DNA from 4 places in the Kitasatospora sp. NPDC101176 genome. Region 1 is predicted to be linked to each of the others. Evidence: riboswitches for the same ligand, from Rfam matches in the RefSeq annotation. Region 1 holds a riboswitch; each other region holds the start of a gene.
What was found. A riboswitch is a leader RNA that binds a small molecule or an ion and turns the genes downstream of it on or off. The one in region 1 is predicted to bind cobalamin.
Positions count from the first base shown of each region.

Region 2: linked by a shared signal. The riboswitch ahead of metE (5-methyltetrahydropteroyltriglutamate--homocysteine S-methyltransferase) and the one ahead of ACIRS1_RS07670 (peptidase) in region 1 are both predicted to bind cobalamin.
Region 3: linked by a shared signal. The riboswitch ahead of ACIRS1_RS23675 (cobalamin biosynthesis protein) and the one ahead of ACIRS1_RS07670 (peptidase) in region 1 are both predicted to bind cobalamin.
Region 4: linked by a shared signal. The riboswitch ahead of ACIRS1_RS10665 (HoxN/HupN/NixA family nickel/cobalt transporter) and the one ahead of ACIRS1_RS07670 (peptidase) in region 1 are both predicted to bind cobalamin.

Region 1 covers NZ_JBIWPA010000003.1:508,213-513,267, forward strand. The annotation lists gene ACIRS1_RS07660 (prenyltransferase/squalene oxidase repeat-containing protein) at 1-1,066, opposite strand, end outside; cobalamin riboswitch at 1,174-1,303, opposite strand; gene ACIRS1_RS07665 (flagellar hook-length control protein FliK) at 1,468-1,947, opposite strand; gene ACIRS1_RS07670 (peptidase) at 1,999-3,084, opposite strand; cobalamin riboswitch at 3,183-3,323, opposite strand; partial or broken gene ACIRS1_RS07675 (enoyl-CoA hydratase-related protein) at 3,381-3,533, opposite strand; gene mmsB (3-hydroxyisobutyrate dehydrogenase) at 3,530-4,414, opposite strand; partial or broken gene ACIRS1_RS07685 (enoyl-CoA hydratase/isomerase family protein) at 4,411-5,055, opposite strand, start outside.
Region 2 covers NZ_JBIWPA010000029.1:24,739-29,793, reverse strand. The annotation lists gene metE (5-methyltetrahydropteroyltriglutamate--homocysteine S-methyltransferase) at 1-1,255, opposite strand, end outside; cobalamin riboswitch at 1,434-1,637, opposite strand; gene ACIRS1_RS30010 (condensation domain-containing protein) at 2,060-3,490, shown strand; gene ACIRS1_RS30005 (lipase family protein) at 3,672-4,991, shown strand.
Region 3 covers NZ_JBIWPA010000018.1:87,364-92,418, forward strand. The annotation lists gene ACIRS1_RS23665 (putative cobaltochelatase) at 1-1,113, opposite strand, end outside; gene ACIRS1_RS23670 (cobyric acid synthase) at 1,110-2,624, opposite strand; gene ACIRS1_RS23675 (cobalamin biosynthesis protein) at 2,621-3,601, opposite strand; cobalamin riboswitch at 3,757-3,889, opposite strand; gene ACIRS1_RS23680 (transcriptional regulator) at 4,186-4,896, shown strand.
Region 4 covers NZ_JBIWPA010000005.1:204,290-209,344, reverse strand. The annotation lists gene efp (elongation factor P) at 1-544, opposite strand, end outside; gene ACIRS1_RS10670 (aminopeptidase P family protein) at 621-1,727, opposite strand; gene ACIRS1_RS10665 (HoxN/HupN/NixA family nickel/cobalt transporter) at 1,845-2,960, opposite strand; cobalamin riboswitch at 2,992-3,185, opposite strand; gene ACIRS1_RS10660 (metalloregulator ArsR/SmtB family transcription factor) at 3,268-3,651, shown strand; gene ACIRS1_RS10655 (hypothetical protein) at 3,703-5,055, shown strand, end outside.

The DNA of each region.
Region 1 (5,055 bases):
GGCTCAGCGTGCCGAAGGAGATCCCGGTGGCGCCACCGACCACCTGGGTCGAGGCACGGACGTCCGAACCCTGCTGCCCGGCGGAGGCGACGTTGAACCCGCCGTCGCCGTTCTGCTGCCCGGCGAGGAAGTCGAGCGCTTTGGCGATCTGCGCACCGTAGTCGGCCTTGCGCAGCGTCATGCCCTGGACGGCCAGCGCGGCCGAGTTGGTCGAGTCACCGGCCGCGCCGGGGAAGCCACCGTCGGGCAACTGCCGCGCGGCGAGCCAGCCGAGGCCCTTGTCGACCGCCTGCGCGGCGGCGTCGTCGCCGGGGACGAGGGCGAGGGCCATGACGGCGATCGCCGTGCTGTCGACGTCGGAGTCGCCGGTGGCCGGGATCAAGCTCGGCCAGGAGCCGTCCGGGTGCTGGAGGCCCTTCAGGTAGGCGATCGCGGGGGCGGCGTTGGCGGCGTCCCCGGCGCGGAGCTGGGCCATGACGGCGAGCGCCTGGGAGAAGACGGAGGTGGCGTAGCCGTAGTTGCCGGCGGCGTCGCAGCCGGTGTCGGCGTCGGCCTTGGTGCACACCATCGCGGCGAGGGCGGCGATCAGGTCGTGGCCGCCGAAGTTCCGCGGGTCACGGCCGACGACCTCGGCGAGCAGCGCCTCCTTGCCGATCGACCCGCCGCCGGCGTACTCGGTGCCGATCGCGGTCCAGTCGTCGACGGTGCGCTCGCTGGCGTCCTTGCCCCGCTGGTCCAGGAAGTCGACGATCCGGCGCAGCGCGGCGTCGTCGGTGCCGGTGGCGGCGAGCGCGTAGGCGCCGTCGATGGTGAGTCCGAAGTCGGCGAAGGCCGGGAAGCCCTCGTAGTAGTGACCGCCGACCAGGCGGGACGGGTCGGCGAGGTAGGCGGCGCCCCTGGCGACGTCCGGCGTCCGGCCCGCGGCGGGGACGGCCGCCCCGGCGAGCGAGACGGCGGGCCGACCGAGAAGCGCAGCGCCGCAGGCGGTGACCGCGAGCGCTGCGGCGGCCAGCAGGGACGCGGTGCCCCGGCTCCTGTGGCGCGTACGACTGCTGCTGACCCTCACCGGCGTCTCCCTGGTCGGTCGACGCGGGGCGCAACGGCGCAGCCGACGGCTGCCGGTGGAGCGCGCAGCCGTCGGAACTGCGTCGTAGTCCGCGACGACGCGAGTGCTCTCTGAACAGACCTCGGTTCAGGCATTCCGGCTCATCCGCCCTGGGCGGATCTACGGTTGCGGGTCAGCGCCGGAGTTGGACCGGCTTCCCCTGAGGACCGAGGTGAAAAACCGGTTCATCAGACCATGTCAGCGGAGTGGGAGTCAACGCCCCGTCAGATGGTCCGCTCACCTGACGGGACGGGCCGCGCGGATCAGGACGGCCGGGCGCCTCCTGCCGCACCGCAGGGCGTGCCGGAGCTGCCGGCACCCCTCCCCGCGGGGCTCCGGGTGCCGGCGGGTGCCTCCGGACGTCAGGGCGCCGTGATACCCGGCTGGGCGCCGGCGCCGAAGGACCAGCCCTCGACGTCGCCGGGGGCCGGGTTGTAGCTGCCCGCGCCCAGGCTGCTGTACGACCAGGGCCCGCCGTGCTGGGCGTGCCAGTAGGACCAGTAGGCGCTGCCGGTCGGGTTGGTGCAGGTGGCCGGCAGCGCGTTGATCTTGCAGACGAAGCCGGGGAACCGCGGGTGGAAGGCGTACGTGAATCCGGCGCCGGTCAGCGCGGCGAGCCCGGTGGCCGGATCGCCGGGTGCGCAGCCGGTCTCGACGCCGCCGCCGACGGCGGTGAAGTCGACCACGACGGTGACGCCGGTGGTGCCGCTGCAGGCGGCCGCGTGGGCCGCGGGGGCCTGGACGGCGGAGGCGCCGAGCAGGCCGGCGGTGAGGGCCGCGGCCGCGGCGATCGAGCCGAGCGTGCGGCGGGCCGGTCTGGCCGGGGTGAGGGTGTCGGTCATCGGAACTCTCCTCGTGGGCTCAGGGATTCGGTGGCTCAGGAGTTCGGTGGCTCAGCGGGCGGCCGGCGCCGGGCAGGCCAGGGTCGGGGCGGCCGGGCGCGCGCCGGCGGCGGAGAGGGTGGCCAGCGGGGTGCCGGCGAGGCCGAGCGCGGCCTGCGCGGTGGCCCGGGCGCCGTTGGCCGGGTTGAAGCCGGTCGCGTCGTAGGCGACGGCGCCGCGGACCGCCGGGTCGGCGGAGCAGCCCTGCTGGAACTTCACCAGCCGGCTCCAGCCCTTCAGGCCGGCGCCGAGGCGTCCGCCGGCCAGCAGCGCCTGGGTGGCCAGGCCCGTGGTGTTGGCGTTGGAGGCGGTCGCCCCGGCGGCCGCGAAGCCGCCGTCGGCGTTCTGGTGGGCGGTGAGCCAGCCGAGGCCCGCGTTCGCCTTGGCGGTGCGGCCGGTGGCGGCGAGGGCCTGGGCGGCCAGCGCGGTGGCGTCCGGGTCGCTGGTGCAGATGGTCTGGCCGAAGGAGACCGGGTAGCCGCCGTCCGCGCACTGGCTGTTCGCCAGGAAGTCGACGGCCGCGTCGGGGGCGCCGCCGGGGGTGCGGTGCAGGGCGATCAGGGCGAGCGACTGGCCGAAGGCGTTGCTGTAGTCGCCCCACTGGGAGCGGTCGGAGAAGCGGCCCTCGGCGGTCTGCAGGGAGCGCAGCCGGGCCGGCAGGTCGACGCCTCCGAAGGCGGTCGGGTTCGCGCCGCGGACCTCGGCGGCGAGCAGCAGCTTGGCGGTGGCACCGGCGTAGGCCTCGGTGGTGCCGTCGCCGAGGTAGCCGCCGAGGATCTCGGGCTTGGCCAGCCAGGCGGTGGCCCGGGCGGCGGCCTCGTCGGAGCCGTGGGAGGCGGCGAAGGCCAGCACGGCGTCGACGGTCAGGCCCTGGTCGGGGTAGGCGGTGCCGTTGAACACGGACTCGAAGTGGTCGCCGTCGACGAGCTGGCGGGCCAGCCAGCCGCCCGCGGCGGCGTCGGGGCGGATCGTCGGGGCCGCGGTCGCGGCGGGTGCGGCGGCGGGTGCGGCCTGGGCGGCGGTGGCGGCCGGGAGTGCGGTGGCGACGGCGAGGGCGGGTATCGCGAGCAGACCGAGAGTGCGGCGGAGGGCGGGCATGGCTGCCTTTCCGGGCCTGGACGCAGGGGCCCGGAGGGCGCCGGCGGCACGCCGGGCAGCCCTCGGAGCTCCGGCCCGCAGACCACGACGGGAGGAGGGGGTGACACACCTCCGCCGCCGGGTACTCGGGCTCGCCGCCGACGGGACGTCGGCGGCCTACCGTTGCGGGTCAGCGCCGGATTCGAACCGGACTTCCCCCGTCGGCGGAGTCACAACATGACGGCCCATCATGGCGAAGACGCGAAGATCCGGTCAAGGGACGGTGCGCCACGTCACGGTTCCGGCACCGGAAGACGGCACCCCGGGCCCCGGTCGCGGTCGAACTCCTCGGCGGCCGCCACGACTTCGTTCATCAGCGTGGTGTCGAGGGCGTTCAGCGCCTTGGGGCGGTCGAGCGTGATCACGCCCACCCGGCCCCTGCGCTCGACCAGGATCGTCTCGAACGTCATGCGTCGTCCTTCCTGAGGGTCGTGATGATGGCCGAGAAGTCCAGCCCGGCGCCCGCCTCCTCGGCGAACGCCGCGTACAACTCGGCTGCCCTGCCGCCCAGTTCGGCGGGGACGTCGGAGACTGTCGCCGCGGCGGCCGCGAGTCCGAGGTCCTTGGCCATCAGGGCGGCGGCGAAACCTCCGGCGTACCCGCGGTTGGCCGGGCTGGCCGGGACGGGCCCGGGGACGGGGCAGTTGCTGGTCAGTGCCCAGCACTGCCCGGAGGCGGTGGAGGCCACGTCGAACAGGGCCTGGTGGCTGAGCCCGAGGCTCTCCCCGAGCACGACGGCCTCGCTGACCGCGATCATCGAGATGCCGAGAATCATGTTGTTGCAGATCTTCGCGGCCTGCCCCGCCCCGGACGTCCCGCAGTGCACGACCCGGCGGCCCATGGCGGCGAGCACCGGCTCGGCCTCGGCGAAGTCGGGCCCGTCCGCGCCCACCATGAAGGTCAGGCTCGCGGCCTCGGCTCCGGGCACGCCGCCGGAGACCGGCGCGTCGACGGCCCGGTGCCCCGCGACCCGGACGAGGTCGGCGACGACCCGGGCGTCCCCGACCGCGATGGTGGAGCAGTCGACGAACAGCGCTCCCGCTGCCGACTCCGTCAACTCGCTGTAGGAGTCGAGGACATGGCGTCCGGTCGGCAGCATGGTGAGCACCACCTCGGCCTCGCCGACCGCTTCAGCGGCGGAACCCGCGATCATCACTCCCCGCGCCGCAGCCCGTTCCCGGGCCTCCGCCGAGAGGTCGTAGCCGGTCACCCGGTGTCCGGCGGCGACGAGGTTGGCGGCCATCGGGCCGCCCATGGTGCCCAGTCCGACGAATCCGATGCGGTGGGTCACCAGCGCTCCAGGGGTGTGGTGGCGGCGAGGCCGAGTTCTCCGTCGCCGAGCGGGGCGAAGCAGTGGGCCACGGTGGCGGGTTCGACGGCTCCCAGGGAGGCCGGCGTCCAGCGCGGTGACCGGTCCTTGTCGATCACCTGGGCCCGGATCCCCTCGGCGAGGTCCGGGGTGGCGAGCGCCGCGCAGGAGGTCCGGTACTCCTGGTCGAGCACGGCCTCCAGCGGGCCCAGGGCGCGGGCCCGGCGCAGGGCCGCCAGGGTGGCCTTGACGGCGGTCGGGGAGTTGGCGGCGATGCGCTCGGCGGCCTGCGCGGCCTCGGGTTCACCGCTGTCGCCGAGCCGCGCGAGGATCTCCTCGACGGTGCCCGCCGCGTAGCAGCTGTCGATCCACGCCCGCCGACCGTCCAGCAGACCGGCCGGCGCGGGCTCGACATGCCGTTCCAGGGCCTCGTGGACGGGCAGTTCGGCGAGGTCGTCGAGCAGCACGGGCAGCCGCTCGGCGGGGACGTAGTGGTCGGCGAGCCCGCAGAGCAGCGCGTCGGCGGCACCGACGGAGCCCGCGGTGAGGGCGAGGTGGGTGCCCAACTCGCCCGGCGCGAGGGCGAGCAGGTAGGTGCCGCCGGCGTCGGGGACGAAGCCGAT
Region 2 (5,055 bases), on a different contig from region 1:
CGTCGGCCGCGGTGACGGCGGCGGCCCGGGCGCGGACGGCCGGGTCCCGGGTGATCGGGGAGCCGGCGCGCGAGGCGAGGTCGGCGCGGTTGGCGGCGAGGTCGGCGGCGATCGCGCCGGTGCCCTCGCGCAGGCCTCGGGCGAGCAGGGCGGTCTCGGCCGTCTTCTGCCTGGCGAAGGCGAGCCAGCGGGCGATCTGCGGGTCCAGGTCCCGTTCGGCGGTGGCGTCGAGGGGGACGTGCAGCAGCGAGCAGGAGGTGGCGACGTCGACGCCGCCGGCGAGGCCGAGCAGGGTGGCCAGGGTGGCGAGCGACTTCTCCAGGTCGTTGATCCAGATGTTGCGCCCGTCGACCACGCCGGCGACGAGCCGCTTGCCGGGCAGCCCGCCGACGGCGGCGAGGTCGTCCAGGTTGGCGGCGGCGGGGCCGGTGAAGTCCAGGGCGAGGCCTTCGACCGGGGCTGCGGCGAGCACCGGCAGGGCCGCGCCGAGGCGGTCGAAGTAGCTCGCGACGAGCAGCCTGGGCCGGCTGGTGAGGGCGCCCAGCTCACGGTAGGCGCGGGCGGCGGCGTTCAGCTCGGCCGGGGTGCGGTCCTGGACGAGCGCGGGTTCGTCCAGCTGCACCCACTGCGCGCCGGCCGCCTGCAGTTCGGCGAGCAGGCGCGCGTAGACGGGCAGCAGCCGGTCGAGCAGGGTGATCGGCTGGAAGTCCTCGGCGACGCCGGGGGCGGGCTTGGCGAGCAGCAGGTAGGTGACGGGGCCGACCAGCACCGGGCGGGCGTCGTGACCGAGGCCGAGGGCCTCGCGCAGCTGCGCGACCTGGTGGTCCGGGTCGGCGGTGAAGACGGTGTCGGGGCCGAGTTCGGGCACCAGGTAGTGGTAGTTGGTGTCGAACCACTTGGTCATCTCCAGCGGAGCGACCTCCTGGGTGCCGCGCGCCATGGCGAAGTACCCGTCGAGGGGGTCGGCGTCGACCGCGGCGCGGTGGCGGGCGGGGACGGCGCCGACGGCGACGGTGGTGTCCAGCACGTGGTCGTAGAGCGAGAAGTCGCCCGTGGGGACTTCGTGGACGCCGGCCTCGGCGAGCTGCAGCCAGTTCTCCCGGCGCAGGTCGGCGGCGGTGGCGAGCAGGGCGTCGGCGGTGACCGCGCCCTTCCAGTACCCCTCGACCGCCTTCTTGAGCTCCCGGTCGCGGCCCTGGCGGGGGTAGCCGTGGGTGGTGGCGCGGGTTGCCGCGGCTGCGGACTTCGTCGTCAAGGGACTCTCCTTCGCGAGTCTGTCTCCTCTGGTCCCCGGGGACGGGACGAGGGTGCGAAGGGGTGCCCGACCGGGCGCGGCCGCGGGCGCAGGGATGCGCCGGACCCGCCTGGTGTGCACGCCGACCCGCCCACGAGGTCACCGGGATGTCCGCGCGCGATCGGTCGCGTGCGGGCAGTGGCAGGTCTTCGGACTCGCGGGCGCGGCTGCCCTGGTCAGGGCGGTCACCTACTGGCCGTCGCTTCCCAGGCCCGTCCGGGCCCAGTGCGTATGACGGCGGTCGTTCCCACTCACCGCTGCGGGGCAGTCCCGGAATGGCCACGTGAATGGCGTCACCGGGTTCCCTCTTGCGACGCGCCTGCCTGGCGGACAGGGCGAACCAGCTGCCCGGCCAGCCTAGTGCGAACCCGCGGCCGGGGGCGCGGAAATCCCACCACGTGTCCACGGGGTGAGACGTGGCCGGTCCCCCGACGGCACCGGCCGTCGCGGCGGCCGTGGAATCCGCCCACCGCGACGGGCCCGACCGCACTCCGACGCGGCGCTCGACCCGCCGTTCGACCGCGGGTCCCCGCAGCTCCGGCGTGCGCTCGTACGCCGACGGCCCGGCCGTGAGGGGATCCGGCGGGCCGAGCCCGGTCCGCGGACCCGCCGGAGGGCACGGCCCCGGCGGCCGGTCACCGTCACCCGAACGGCGGCTGCCCGTATCCGAGCGCCGGGCCGTCGCGTTGGTACGGCACCAGCTGGTGGGCCGACATCCGACCGCTCTGGTACCACCCGACGACGACAGCGGCAGAAGAGGGCGACATGCTCCAGATCTCAGTCGAGGACTCCGAGATCGGCCCGGGCGAGGCCCACCGGTGGCACCTGGTCCCGTTGACCGGCGGCGACCCCGCCCCGCGCCGGATGACCGGTTACAACCAGGCGAAACATTTCACCGTGGCCCAGCACGCCCAGAGCGTCGACGAGCCGATCCGCTCCTACGTCGCGGCCAGCTTCGAACTGGGGGGCCCGGTCGACCTGGACGCGCTGGCGGCCGCGCTGCTCCACCTGGTGCGGCGTCACGAGGTGCTCCGGGCGGTCTACCAGCCGCTGGGCGGGGACCTCGGCTGCGAGGTCCTGTCGCCCGGGGAGGTGGCCCTCAAGCACGTCTACGCCGGCCCGTTGGAGACGCCCGCGGAGGTCGACCGCCACCTCCACGACGCGTTCAAGGAGGTGGACACACTCTCCTGGCCGCTGATCACCATGGGCGCGGTGGTGCGGCCGGAGTCGACCACCGTCTGGTTCTCCTGCGACCACCTGGTCACCGACGGCCTCTCCAGCGCGATCGCCGTCAACGACATCACCACGGCCTACCGGAGCCTCACCGCGGCCGGAACCGCCACCGGAACCGCTGCCGGACCCGAGGCCGACCGGGTCCGCCCGGCCCGCACCGACGACGCGGCCCAACAGCCCGGCAGCTACCTGGAGTTCAGCCGCGGCCAGCGCCGGGCCAACCGCGCCATGCGCGCCGACGACGCGCGGCTGGACTACTGGCGGGCGTTCCGCGACCGCAACGGCGGCCTCTTCCCCCGCTTCCCGCTCGACCTCGGCGTCCGGCCCGGCCGGCTGTACGCGCCGACCGCCGGCACCGAGCGCCTGCTCAGCGCCCGCCAGGTCGAGGCCTTCGGCACCGCCTGCCGGGCCCGCGGCGGGCGGCTGTCGATGGGGCTGCTCGCCGGGCTGGCGATCGCCCTGCGGCAGGAGGGCGGGCCCGAGGTCTACCGCGGCCTGGTGCCGGTCAACGAACGCGGCCGGGGCGTCTACGCGGAGTCGATGGGGTGGTTCATCAACACCCTGCCGATCGAGTTCCCGGTCGGGCCGCGGGCGGGCTTCGGCGAGGTGCTGACCGCCGCCCAGGACGCCTACGGGCAGCTGCAGGCCCACGCCGGGGTGCACTTCGTGAAGGCCTGGCGGCTGCTCGCCCCCGCCGAGTACGCGCGGCTGCACTACTGGCCGCACGCGGTGAACTTCTACTCCTACATCGACTTCCGCCGGCTGCCCGGTGCCGACCGGCACGCCGCCCAGCGGGCCCGCCTGCACGTCTGGGTCTCGGGCTGCAACGGACTGCTGCAGTGGCTGCACCGCACCGACGACGGTCTGTTCGTCAACACCATCCACGTCGACACCCCGCAGGCCCGGGCCACCAACCGGGCCCTGCTGGACGGCTTCACCCGCGTGCTCACCGACGCCTCCTGACGCACCGGCACGCCCGCTCCGGGCCCCGCCCCTCCGCCCCTCCGCCCCTCCGCCCCTCCGGCCCGCCACCGACGGGCCGGTCCGCCATCCGGCCGCAGCGATTGCCCCGCCCTCCGCACCGAGTGAGCATCGTCACATCAGGTGACGCGGCGTCACCCTGTGCAGCGAGAGGAATCGACGAATGAGGGCATGGCTTCGAGCCGGCGCGGTGGCCGCTCTGCTCACCCTGGTGTCCGCGGGGCAACCGGCCGCGGCCGCGGGCGGCGCGTGGGGGCGCGGCGACGACCACGGCGGCGACACCGCCCGGTGCGCACCGGGCGTCCCGCTCGGTCCGGACGGCCCGGACTTCTACGAGCCGCCGTCCCCGCTGCCGGACGGCCCGCACGGCACCCTGATCTGGGCCCGGCAGGTCCCCGCCCCGGAGCACGCGCACGCCTGCCGGATCCTGTACCGCTCCACCCTCCACGACGGGGCCGCCGTGGCGGTGTCCGGCCTGGTGGTCTGGCCCGACGGCCCCTCCTCCCCCCGCGGCGGGCGCAACGTGGTGGCCTGGGCGCACGGCACCGTCGGCGGCCCCCGCCAGTGCGCGCCCTCGGCCGCACCGGACCCGGCGGTCGACCTGATCGACTACTTCAGCTACCAGAGCCCGTACTCGATCGACGTCGGCATCCCGGCGCTGACCGGCTTCCTGGCCGCCGGCGACGTCGTGGTCGCCACCGACTACCAGGGGCTGGGCACCCCCGGCGTGCACCAGTACGTGGTGGGCGCGACGGAGACCCGCAACGTGCTGGACTCCGTCCTCGCCGTCCGCCGGATCCGGGAGGCGCACGCGGGCAGCCAGACGGCCGTCCTCGGCTGGTCGCAGGGCGGCGGCGCCGGGCTGTTCGTCGGCCAGGACGCCTCCGGGTACGCCCGGGGGATCGACCTCGTCGGGGTCGCCGCGCTGGCCCCCGCCGCCGACATCGGGCCTGAGCTCGAAGGACAGGTGCTGCCCGGCCCCCGCAGCGACTCCTCCGAGTCCCACAACGCGGCCCTGCGGATCAACCTCTACCGCGGCTTCCTCGCCGCCTACCCGGAGCTGCAGGCGTCCGGGGTCCTCAAGCCGGCCGGGATCGAGGCCCTCCAGGGCGACGCCACCGCCTGCATCGAGCACTTCGCCGACGTCATCCAGAACAACGTGGGCGACACGCACCAGCTGGACACGCTGTTCCAGCCGATCAGGGACGTCCCCGGGTCCTGGCGCGACCGCTTCCACGAGAACACGCCCGGCTACACCACCGGCCTCGCACCGATCCTGGTGATGCAGGGCACCGACGACACCGTGATCAACCCGCACTCCACCGAGCAGTACGTCAGGCGCGCCTGCGGCTTCTCCCAGCCGGTCGAGTACACGACCTACCAGGGCGCCACCCACAACACCGTGCCCTTCGTCGCCCAGCAGGAGTACCTGAGCTGGATCGCCGACCGGTTCGCCCACCGGCCGGCCCCCGGCAACTGCTGACCCGCCCCTCCCCCGCCCCCTGACCGAGGTGCCCCGGCCCGTCGCGCCGGGGCACCCGGCCGTT
Region 3 (5,055 bases), on a different contig from region 1:
GCCCGGGCCGCCGTCACTGCCGCCGTCCGGGCCGTCCCCGTCCGGGTCGCCGCCGTCGGGGCCGTCGCCCTCCGGTTCGGGTTCGGGCTCGGTCTCCGGCTGGGCGTGCTCCTCCAGCGTCCGTTCCAGCTGCTCCTCGTCCAGCCCCGGGGCGTCGAAGGGGTTGCGGCGGCGCCGGTGCGGCAGGGCCAGCCGGGCGGCCTTGCGGACGTCCTCCTCCAGCACCTCCGTGCGTCCGTCCCAGGCGGCGAGCGCGACGGCGGTGCGGGCCATCACGATGTCGGCGCGCAGCCCGTCCACCTCGAACGCGGCGCACACCGCGGTGATCTGCCGCAGTGCGGTGTCGGTCAGCTCGACCTCCGGGAGCAGCTCCCGGGCGGCGGTGATGCGCCCGGCGAGCGCCCGCTCGTCCTCGGCGAACCGCGCGGCGAAGCCGGCCGGGTCCGCGTCGTAGGCGAGCCGGCGGCGGACCACCTCGGCCCGCTCGGCGGGCTCCCGGGTGGCGGCGATCTCGACGGTGAGGCCGAAGCGGTCGAGCAGCTGCGGCCGCAGCTCGCCCTCCTCCGGGTTCATCGTGCCGACCAGCAGGAAGCGGGCCGCGTGCCGCACCGACACGCCCTCGCGCTCGACGTAGGAGCGGCCCATCGCGGCGGCGTCCAGCAGCAGGTCCACCACGTGGTCCTGCAGCAGGTTGACCTCGTCGATGTAGAGCACGCCGCGGTGCGCCTTGGCGAGCAGCCCCGGCTCGTACGCCTTGACGCCCTCGGCCAGCGCCCGCTCGAGGTCGAGCGAGCCGACGATCCGGTCCTCGGCCACGCCGACCGGCAACTCGACCAGCTGGGAAGGGCGTTCGTGGCTGCCGGCGGCCGGGTGCGGGCCGTCGGGGCACTGCGGGTCCGGCCCGGCCGGGTCGCAGGCGAAGCGGCAGCCGTCGACGGCGGCGATGGACGGCAGCAGGCCGGCCAGGGCGCGCACCATCGTCGACTTCGCGGTGCCCTTCTCGCCGCGCACGAGCACGCCGCCCACGGCCGGGGAGACCGCGTTGAGCAGCAGCCCGAGGCGCAGGTCGGCCATGCCGACGATCGCGGTGAACGGATAGCGGACGTCACTCATGCATACTCCCCAGGTGCCCCGGGCGCCAGGAACGGCAGCGATCCGGCCGCCGGCACCCCGCCCTCGATCAGCTTCCAGAGCGCGTCGGTGTCCGCGTGCTCCTCGATCAGGTCGCCCAGCCGGTCCAGCCGGGCCTCGCGCGCCTCGGCGAAGGACGTGTCCGGCGCGGGCACGAACGCGCGGCCCGCCGATGCGGCGACCTCGCGCAGGAGTTCGCGGCGGAACCCGTCGTTCTCCAGCGCGCCGTGCCAGGTGGTGCCCCAGACCTGGCCGACCCGGCAGCCGTCCAGGAAGGGCTCGCCGCCCTCCACCTCGACCACCCCGTGGTGGATCTCGTAGCCCTCGACCCGGTGCCCGTACGCCTCGCCGACCGGCCGGCCGAGCACCTTCTCGGCGCCGAACCGCACGCGCGTCGGCAGCAGCCCGAGACCGGCGACCTCGCCGGCCCCGGACTCCACCTCGTCGACGATCGAGCCCGCCAGCATCTGGTAGCCGCCGCAGACCCCGAGCACCGGCAGCCCGGCCGCCGCGCGGGCCTTCAGCGCCGGTTCCAGGCCGCGCTCGCGCAGCCAGGCCAGGTCGGCGACGGTGGCCCGGGTGCCGGGCAGCACCACCAGGTCGGCGTCGGCCAGCTCCTCCGGCCGGGTCGCCCAGCGCACCAGCACGCCCGGCTCCTGCGCGAGCGCGTCCACGTCGGTGAAGTTGGAGAGCCGGGGGAAGCGCACCACGGCCACCCGCAGCACGTCCGCTCCGAGCGGGCCGCGGCCGTCCACCCGGTCCACCACGGTCGACAGGTCCAGCGAGTCCTCGGCGTCCAGCCACAGGCCCGGCAGCATCGGCAGGGTGCCCAGCACCGGGCGGCCGGTCAGCCCGTGGAGCATCTCCAGCCCGGGGGCGAGCAGTCGGGCGTCGCCGCGGAACTTGTTGACGAACCAGCCGGCCACGTGCCGCTGGTCCTCCGCGGACAGCAGCGCCAGCGTCCCGTACATGGCCGCGAAGACGCCGCCGCGGTCGATGTCGCCGACCACCACCACGGGCAGTCCGGCCGCGGTGGCCAGGCCCATGTTGGCGATGTCCCGGTCGCGCAGGTTGATCTCTGCGGGCGAGCCGGCGCCCTCGCAGACCACCACGTCGTAGCGGCGGCGCAGGTCCGCCAGGCACTCCAGGGCCCGCTCCAGCAGGACGGGCTTGCGCTCGCGGTAGTCCAGCGCACCGACCTCGGCGACCGGCCGGCCGAGCAGCACGACCTGGCTGCGGCCGTCGGCGCCGGGCTTGAGCAGCACCGGGTTCATGGCCGCCTCCGGCTCCACCCGGGCGGCCTGCGCCTGCATCGCCTGGGCCCGGCCGATCTCGGCGCCGTCGGCGGTGACGAAGGAGTTCAGCGACATGTTCTGCGCCTTGAACGGCGCCACCGCGACCCCGCGGCGGGCCAGCCAGCGGCAGATGCCCGCCGTCACCACGCTCTTGCCCGCGTCCGAGGTCGTCCCTGCGACCAGCAGCGCGTTGCTCATGCCCGTCCCTTTCCGCTTCTGCTTCCGCGGCCGGCCAGCAGTCGCAGTGCGACGTGCCCCGCCACGGTCGTACCCAGGGCCAGCGCGCCCACCCGCCGGGAGAGCACGCAGGCCCGCTCGATGTCGTCCACCGTGACCGGCCGCAGTTCGGCGCCCAGGACGGGTCGGTGCTCGACCCGTTCGCCGTACTGCAGGGTGCCGCCCAGCCGGACGCCGACCGCGCCCGCGAAGGCGGACTCGGCCTGGCCGGCGTTCGGGCTCGGGTGCGCCGAGCCGTCCCGGCGCCAGACCCGCCAGGCGGTGCGCGGCTGCGGCGCGGCGGCGACGGTCAGCAGGGCGGTCAGCCGGGCGCCCGGCCAGCCCGCCACGTCGTCCAGCCGGGCCGAGGCCCAGCCGAACCGGGCGTGGCGCGGCGAGCGGTGGCCGACCATGGCGTCCAGGGTGTTCACCGCGCGGAACGCCAGCAGCCCCGGCGTGCCCGCCAGCGCGCCCCAGACGAGCGCGTTGACGACGGCGTCGGCGGTGTTCTCGGCCACCGACTCGACCACCGCGCGGGCGATCTGCTGCTCGTCCAGCGCGCTCGGGTCGCGCCCGCACAGGTGCGGCAGCCGGGCCCGGGCCGCCGTCAGGTCGCCCGCGGCCAGCGAGCGGCCGATGGTGCGGGCCTCCCGGGTCAGCGAGGTGCCGCCGAGCACCGTCCAGGTCGCGGCGGCGGCCAGGGCCGCGCGGCCGAGCGGGCGCCGGCCCGCGGTGCGGTCCAGGGCCACCGCGGCGGCGGCCACGGTGCCCGCGCACAGGGCCGTGTAGCCGGCGCCGGTCGCCCGGTCGTCCCGCCAGAGCCGGCGCTCGAGCCGGGCCGCGGCGGAGCCGAAGACGGCCACCGGGTGGCCGCGGCGGGGGTCGGCGTAGCGGGCGTCGGCGGCGTAGCCCGCGAGGGCGCCCAGCGCGAACGCCGCCGCGCGGGTCAGCGGGCGCACGTCGGGTGCGGCGGGTTCGCGGGGGCGGCGGCCGGGTGCGGCGGGACCGGGGGGTGTGGCGGAAGGCAGCGTCGGGTCCGGCGGGGCGGGGCAGCCTGCATCGCGTGCGTGTCCTCACTCAGGGTCCGCGCCCTGGCTCGACGTAGCGGGGGCGAGAGTCTCCTGGCTTCCGGGTCGGACGCACCCCCGGGCCTTCCAGCGGCTTCTGACGGCGCGCCGTGGCAACCTGCCGAGCGTGCTCCCCGGTGACAGTGGCGGGACCGCGCCGGACTCGCACCGGCTTCCTCTGCATGCCTCCGTTTGGCCCCCGGATCCCATCACGCGGCCGAACCGGGAGTCAACCGAGGTCACGGAGGGGTTGGTCACACGGGACCGGGGGCCGCGGGGCGCCCGCGGGCTCCCGGCCGGGCGGCGGCGACGGGCGGCGGGGCCCGCGCCGGCACCTCCGTCGGTACCTCCGATCCGCCCGCCCGCAGGGGCATGACACCCTGTGCGATCGTCCAGCGGTCCGTAGGGACCTCCAGGGCCGCTTCGTGTGTTCGGCGGCTGGGGCCGGCCGCCACCCGCACCTACCGTTCGTTCCCATGCGACGCAGACAGCCCCCCGCCCTGCCCCCGGTGCCGTTCTCGCCGGGCGCCGCCCGAGCCCACCGGGCCGGCCTCGGCCTGACCCCCGACCAGGTCGTCGGCGGGATGGCCGCGCACGGCGTCCGCCTGCTGCCCACCCACGTCCTCGCCTGGGAGAGCGGCGAGCTGCGGCCGACCGAGGAGGAGTTCATCGCGCTGGCCCGCGCGCTCTGGTGCCCCGCCGTCCAGTTGATGGGCACCCGCCCCACCCGGCTGCGGGACTTCCGGGTCGCCCGCGAACTCCACCAGGACGCCGCCGCCCGCCGGATCGGGGTCGCCCTGCGCCGCTACCAGGACGCCGAGCTGACCGGCCGGTGGGACGGCGACGAGGCCCAGACCCACGCGCTCGCCCAGGTGCTCGGCCTGCGGCTGCGCGAGCTCGTCGACGTCACCGGCCGCCGCGAGGAGCTCGACCGGTGCCTGCGCCAGTGCGTGGACGGCCGCTGGCAGGCCCACGTCCGGGCCGTCGCCCGTATCGTGCCGGTCCACGAGGACGACCTGGCGGCCGTGCTGACGGCCCTCCAGCAGGAGAACCAGGTCTCCTCCCACTGGGGCAGCGGCAGTTGGGGCTCCCCGGCCGCCGCGGCGCCGGACCCGGTCCGCGAGCAGCCGTTGGCGGAGCGCTTCTGGGAGCTGCTCGGGCGGCGCCGGACCGACATCCCGGTCTGACGCCGCGGCCCGCCCCCGCCCGCCCGCGCCGAACCGCCGCCCGTACCCCTCCAGCCCGCCCGCCTCCCGCCCGCCGCCCACACCCCCGCCGGCCGCCCCGCCGTGCCCCGGACGGCCCAGCCCGGTGGCCGCCCGGCCGCCCTCCCGGTGAACTGGTGC
Region 4 (5,055 bases), on a different contig from region 1:
AGCTGCCGTCGCGGGTGTCGACCTTGACCTTCTCACCGGTGGTGATGAAGAGCGGCACCTGGATCTCGGCGCCGGTCTCCAGGGTCGCCGGCTTGGTGCCACCGGTGGAGCGGTCGCCCTGGACGCCCGGCTCGGTCTCGGCGATGGTCAGCTCGACGGCGGCCGGGAGCTCGATGTAGAGCACCGCGCCCTCGTTCTGCGCGACCAGGGCCTCGAAGCCCTCCAGCAGGTACTTGGCGGCGTCGCCGACGACGGCGGGCTCGATGGTCAGCTGGTCGTAGGTGTCCATGTCCATGAACACGAAGTTCTCGCCGTCCTTGTACGAGAACTGCATGCCGCGCTTGTCGACGTTGGCGGTCTCGACCTTGGTGCCCGCGTTGAAGGTCTTGTCGACGACCTTGCCCGTCAGGACCTCCTTGAGCTTGGTACGCACGAAGGCCGGGCCCTTGCCGGGCTTGACGTGCTGGAACTCGACGACGGACCAGAGCTTGCCGCCCTCCAGCTTGAGGACCATGCCGTTCTTGAGATCGTTCGTGGAAGCCACGGGCGCACTTACTCCTGGATATAGCTGTCAAGGAACCAAGGGGTGCGTCCTGCCGCCGACGGCCCGGGGGCCGCGGTCACAGGGCGAGGAGCTCCTTGGTGGTGATGGTGAGCAGCTCGGGCCCGCCCTCCTCGAGGGGGCGCACCACGAGCGTGTCCTCGATCCGGACACCGCCCCTGCCCGGGAGGTGGACCCCAGGACCGACGGTGACCGGTACGCGGCTGTCCAGTTTACCCATGTCCGAAGGGCCGAGGCGCGGCGCCTCCCGGATCTCCAGCCCGATGCCGTGCCCCACCGGGTGCGGGGACGCCTCGGTGTGGCCGGCCGCCTCCAGGATCTGCCGCGCGGCCCGGTCGGGCACGTACTGCTCCACGCCTGGTCCGAGCGCCTCCCGGGCGGCCCGCTGAGCGCGGAACACCAGCCGGTGCAGCTCGACCTGCCAGGGCGCGGGGGCGGCGCCGATCACGAAGGTCCGGGCGGTCGAGATGCCGTAGCCGCGGTACTGGGCGCCCATCACCACGGTCAGGAAGTCGCCCTCCTCCACCCGGCGGTCGGTCGGCTGGTGGGCGGGCTGGCCGGAGTGGCTGCCGGTGCCGACGGACACCGGGAAGGCCGCCCGGTCCGCGCCGTGGTCGATCATCCGGCGTTCCAGCTCCATCGCCAGGTGCCGCTCCGTCCGCCCGACCAGGATCGACTCCAGGAGCTCGCCGAGCGCCTGATCGGCGATCTCGGCGGCGATCCGCAGGTCGGCGATCTCGTGTTCGTCCTTGACCACCCGCAACCGCTCCACCAGCCGGTCCAGGTCGGCCAGCCGGGCACCGCCGGACAGGCCGGCCACCGACCGGTGCCGGCTGACGGTCAGGTCGTGCTCCTCCACCGCCAGCGCCGCCAGCCTGAGCCGCGCCGCGGCCTCGGCCGCCGCCAGGGCGGTGTCCGCCCCAGCCGGCACCGGCACCTGGGTGACGTCCGGGGCGATCAGGTGCTCCCCGGTGTCGTCCGGCGGCAGGTCGTCCGGCAGCGCCAGCAGTGCGCGGTCCCTGGTGAGCAGCAGCGTCGCCCCGCAGGGCGCGCAGCCGGTCAGATACCGCACGTTCGCCGCCCGGGTGATCAGCGCCGCATCGGCCCCGGCCGCACTGCAGTGCTCCCTCACCCGCTCCCGCCGACCCGCGTACGCATCAGACATGCGTCGAGCCTACGAAGCCGCACCCCGTTCCGCCCGCCGAGCACTCCCGAGGGGGCACGTCACCGCTGCCCGCACGCCCCGGCTCGCACCCCGGGCCGACCGGCCCGCCGGGGGCTGTCACTGCTCGGACGGCTGCCAGCGCTGCTCGACCCCGGCCAGCTTCCAGTAGCCGATCGCCGCGGCCCAGACCACCACGAACAACCCGGCGATCGCGTACCCGACGTTGTCCAGCGAGATGTCCGCGATCCAACCGCTCACCGGGTCGGTCAGGTCGAGCTTCTCGTGCAGCACGCCGACCAGTTCGATCGTGCCGATGACGAAGGCCACCGCGATCGACAGCCCCGTGATCGTCAGGTTGTAGTACACCTTGCGCACCGGGTTGGAGAAGGCCCACTGGTACGCGAAGTTCATGAACGTCCCGTCCAGCGTGTCGAACAGGCTCATCCCGGCGGCGAAGAGCAGCGGCAGGCAGACGATCGCGTACCAGGGCAGCCCGGCCGCCGCGCCCGAGCCCGCCATCACCATCAGGGTGACCTCGGTCGCGGTGTCGAAGCCCAGGCCCAGCACCATGCCCACCGGGAACATCTGCCCCGGCCGGGTGATCGACCGCGTCGCCCGGTTCAGCACCCTCGCCAGGAAGCCGCGCGAGTTCAGGTGCTCCTCCAGCTGCGCCTCGTCGTACTTCCCGGCCCGCATCGCCCGGAACACCTTGAGGATGCCCACCAGCGCCGCCAGGTTGAGCGCGCCGATCAGGTACAGGAACGCGCCGGAGGCCGTCGTGCCGACCATCCCCAGCCACTGGTGGGTCGTCGACTCGTCGTCCATCAGGGTGTTGGCCAGCTGGGCGCCGCCCGCCACCAGGGCGGCCATGATGACCACCATCGAGGAGTGCCCGAGGGCGAACCAGAAGCCCACCGACACCGGGCGCTTGCCGTCCGCCATCAGCTTGCGGGTGGTGTTGTCGATCACCGCGATGTGGTCGGCGTCGAAGGCGTGCCGCATGCCGAGGGTGTACGCGGTGATGCCCAGGCCCACCCCGAAGACCTGGGTGCCGACCGCGTAGTTGTGGGGCGCGACCAGGAAGAACAGCGTCCCGAACGCGACCACGTGCATGGCCAGGATCACGCCCATCAGTCCGGCCGTGCGGACGGTGTCCTCGCGCTTCCAGCGGAACGTCGGCAGTGCGGACGGCGCCGCCGGCGCCCCGGGGGCGGCGGTTTCGGGCAGGGTCATACGGGGATCACGCTCCAGCACCTCGTGGAAAGACTTCGTGAGATGCCGTGGCCGGTCTCCTGGCTTACGGGGCACCCGTACCCGCCTTCCCGGACGCGCGAAGCGCCCAGTGGCGTCGTGGATACGGACGACTCCCCCCGATCACAGTGGCGAGGGCCGCTCCGGACTGGGACCCCTGAGGGTCCGTCACCGGTCTTCCCGAGCACCACGGCGGGCAACACCGTAGGGGGCCCGGCTCCACCCATGCAAGGCTGCGCACCTGCGCAGGTGTCCAGGATCACAGGCCCCGGCCTGCGAGAATGTCCGCATGCATCTCGTACCGGCCGACCGCGCGGACCACCGCACCATCGACGGACACCGGGTCTGCGAGGCCATCGCCGCCATCGGCGACACCGCGCACGTCCGCACCTGGGCCGAGCGGTTCTCCCTGCTCGCCGACCCGGGCCGGCTCGCCCTCCTGCTCGCCCTGCACCGCGCCGGTCCGCTCGCCGTGACCGACCTCGCCGTCGCCACCGGCATGCGCGACCCCGCCGTCTCCCAGGCCCTCCGACTGCTCCGCACCGCCGGCGTGGTCACCGGCGACCGCGACGGACGCGTCGTGCGCTACCGGCTCGTCGACGACGCCCTGCGCCCCCTCCTCGACCCCTGCGCCGCCGCCGACCACCACGAACCCACCGCTGCCACCGGCTGACCCGCCCCGGACGGACCCGCCGGAGCGGGGCCGGATGAGTACGATCTTCGTGTGCTGAACCGCCTGCGGCGCCGGCCCCGGCCCTGGCCCGACGAAGACCGCTGGGAGACCTGGCCCGTCCGGGCCCGCGTCCTCGCAGTCGCCCGCACGCTCACCTCGGCCACCCGGGTGCTCGACGTGCTCACCCTGCTCGTCCGCCCGCAGCTCGGCGTCCGGTGCTACCTCACCGTCAACCCGGGCTCGGCGTTCACGGCGGGCCTCGGCCCCTACCTGGCCGACCAGCAGCCCGCCGTCACGGTCATCCCGTGGGAGGAGGCCGTCCGGTACGAGTTCGACCTCGCGGTGTCCTGCGCGGTCCACGCCTCCATGCACCGGCTGCGCGCCCCGCTCGTCGTCCTCCCCCACGGCGCCGGCTACAACCGCCTGGTCGCCGAGTCCACCGGGGACGGGGTCAGTGCCGCCGGCCTGTCCCGTCAGGAGCTCACCCACCGGGGGCGGGTCTTCCCCGCGGTCATCGGGCTGTCACACGAGGAGCAGTTCGAGCGGCTGGCGGCCACCTGCCCCGAGGCGCTGCCGCACGCACGGGAGGTCGGCGACCTCACCTTCGCCAGGATGCTGGCCAGCCGCGGCCGGCGGGACGCCTACCGCGCCGCCCTCGGGGCCGTCGACGGCCGGCGCCTCGTCGTCGTCACCTCCACCTGGAGCAGGCACTCCCTGGCGGCGCACTGCCTCGACCTGCCGCGCCGGCTGGTCACCGCGCTCCCCGCCGACGAGTACACCGTGGCCGTGGTCCTGCACCCCAACGTCTGGGACCGGCACGACCCCGAACTGCTGCTGGCCACGGCCCGGGGCTCCGGCCTCAGGCTGATCCCCCCGCACCAGGGCTGGCAGACCGCCCTCGTCGCCGCCGACCTGCTGATCGGCGACCACGGATCGGTCTCCTTCTACGGCGCGGCATTGGACCGCCCCACCCTGCTGGTGGCCACCGGCGCCGCCGAACTCGACCCGGGATCCCCCACCTACGCCTTCGGCCAGGCGGCACCCGCGCTCGACCCGGACGGCGACCTGCACGCCCAGCTCGAAGCGGCCGTCGCGACGTACGACCCGGAGCTGCTGCGCCCCGTCACCGACCGCTCCCTCGGCCAGCGCGACCGGGCCGTCCCGGCCCTGGCCCCCGTCCTGTTCGGCTTCCTGACGGACAAGGTCGACGACCTCACCACCCCCACCGCCCTGCCGCCCTACCCGGCCCCGGTACCGCTCCCGGCGGAGCGGCCGACCGCCTACGACGTCGAGGGCGAGTGCGCGGACGGCGAGGTCTCGGTACGCCGGTACCCGATCGACCCGCAGGGCCACCCCCGGGGCTTCTTCGCCCTGGACGCCGCCGAGACCACGGTGGAACTGCGC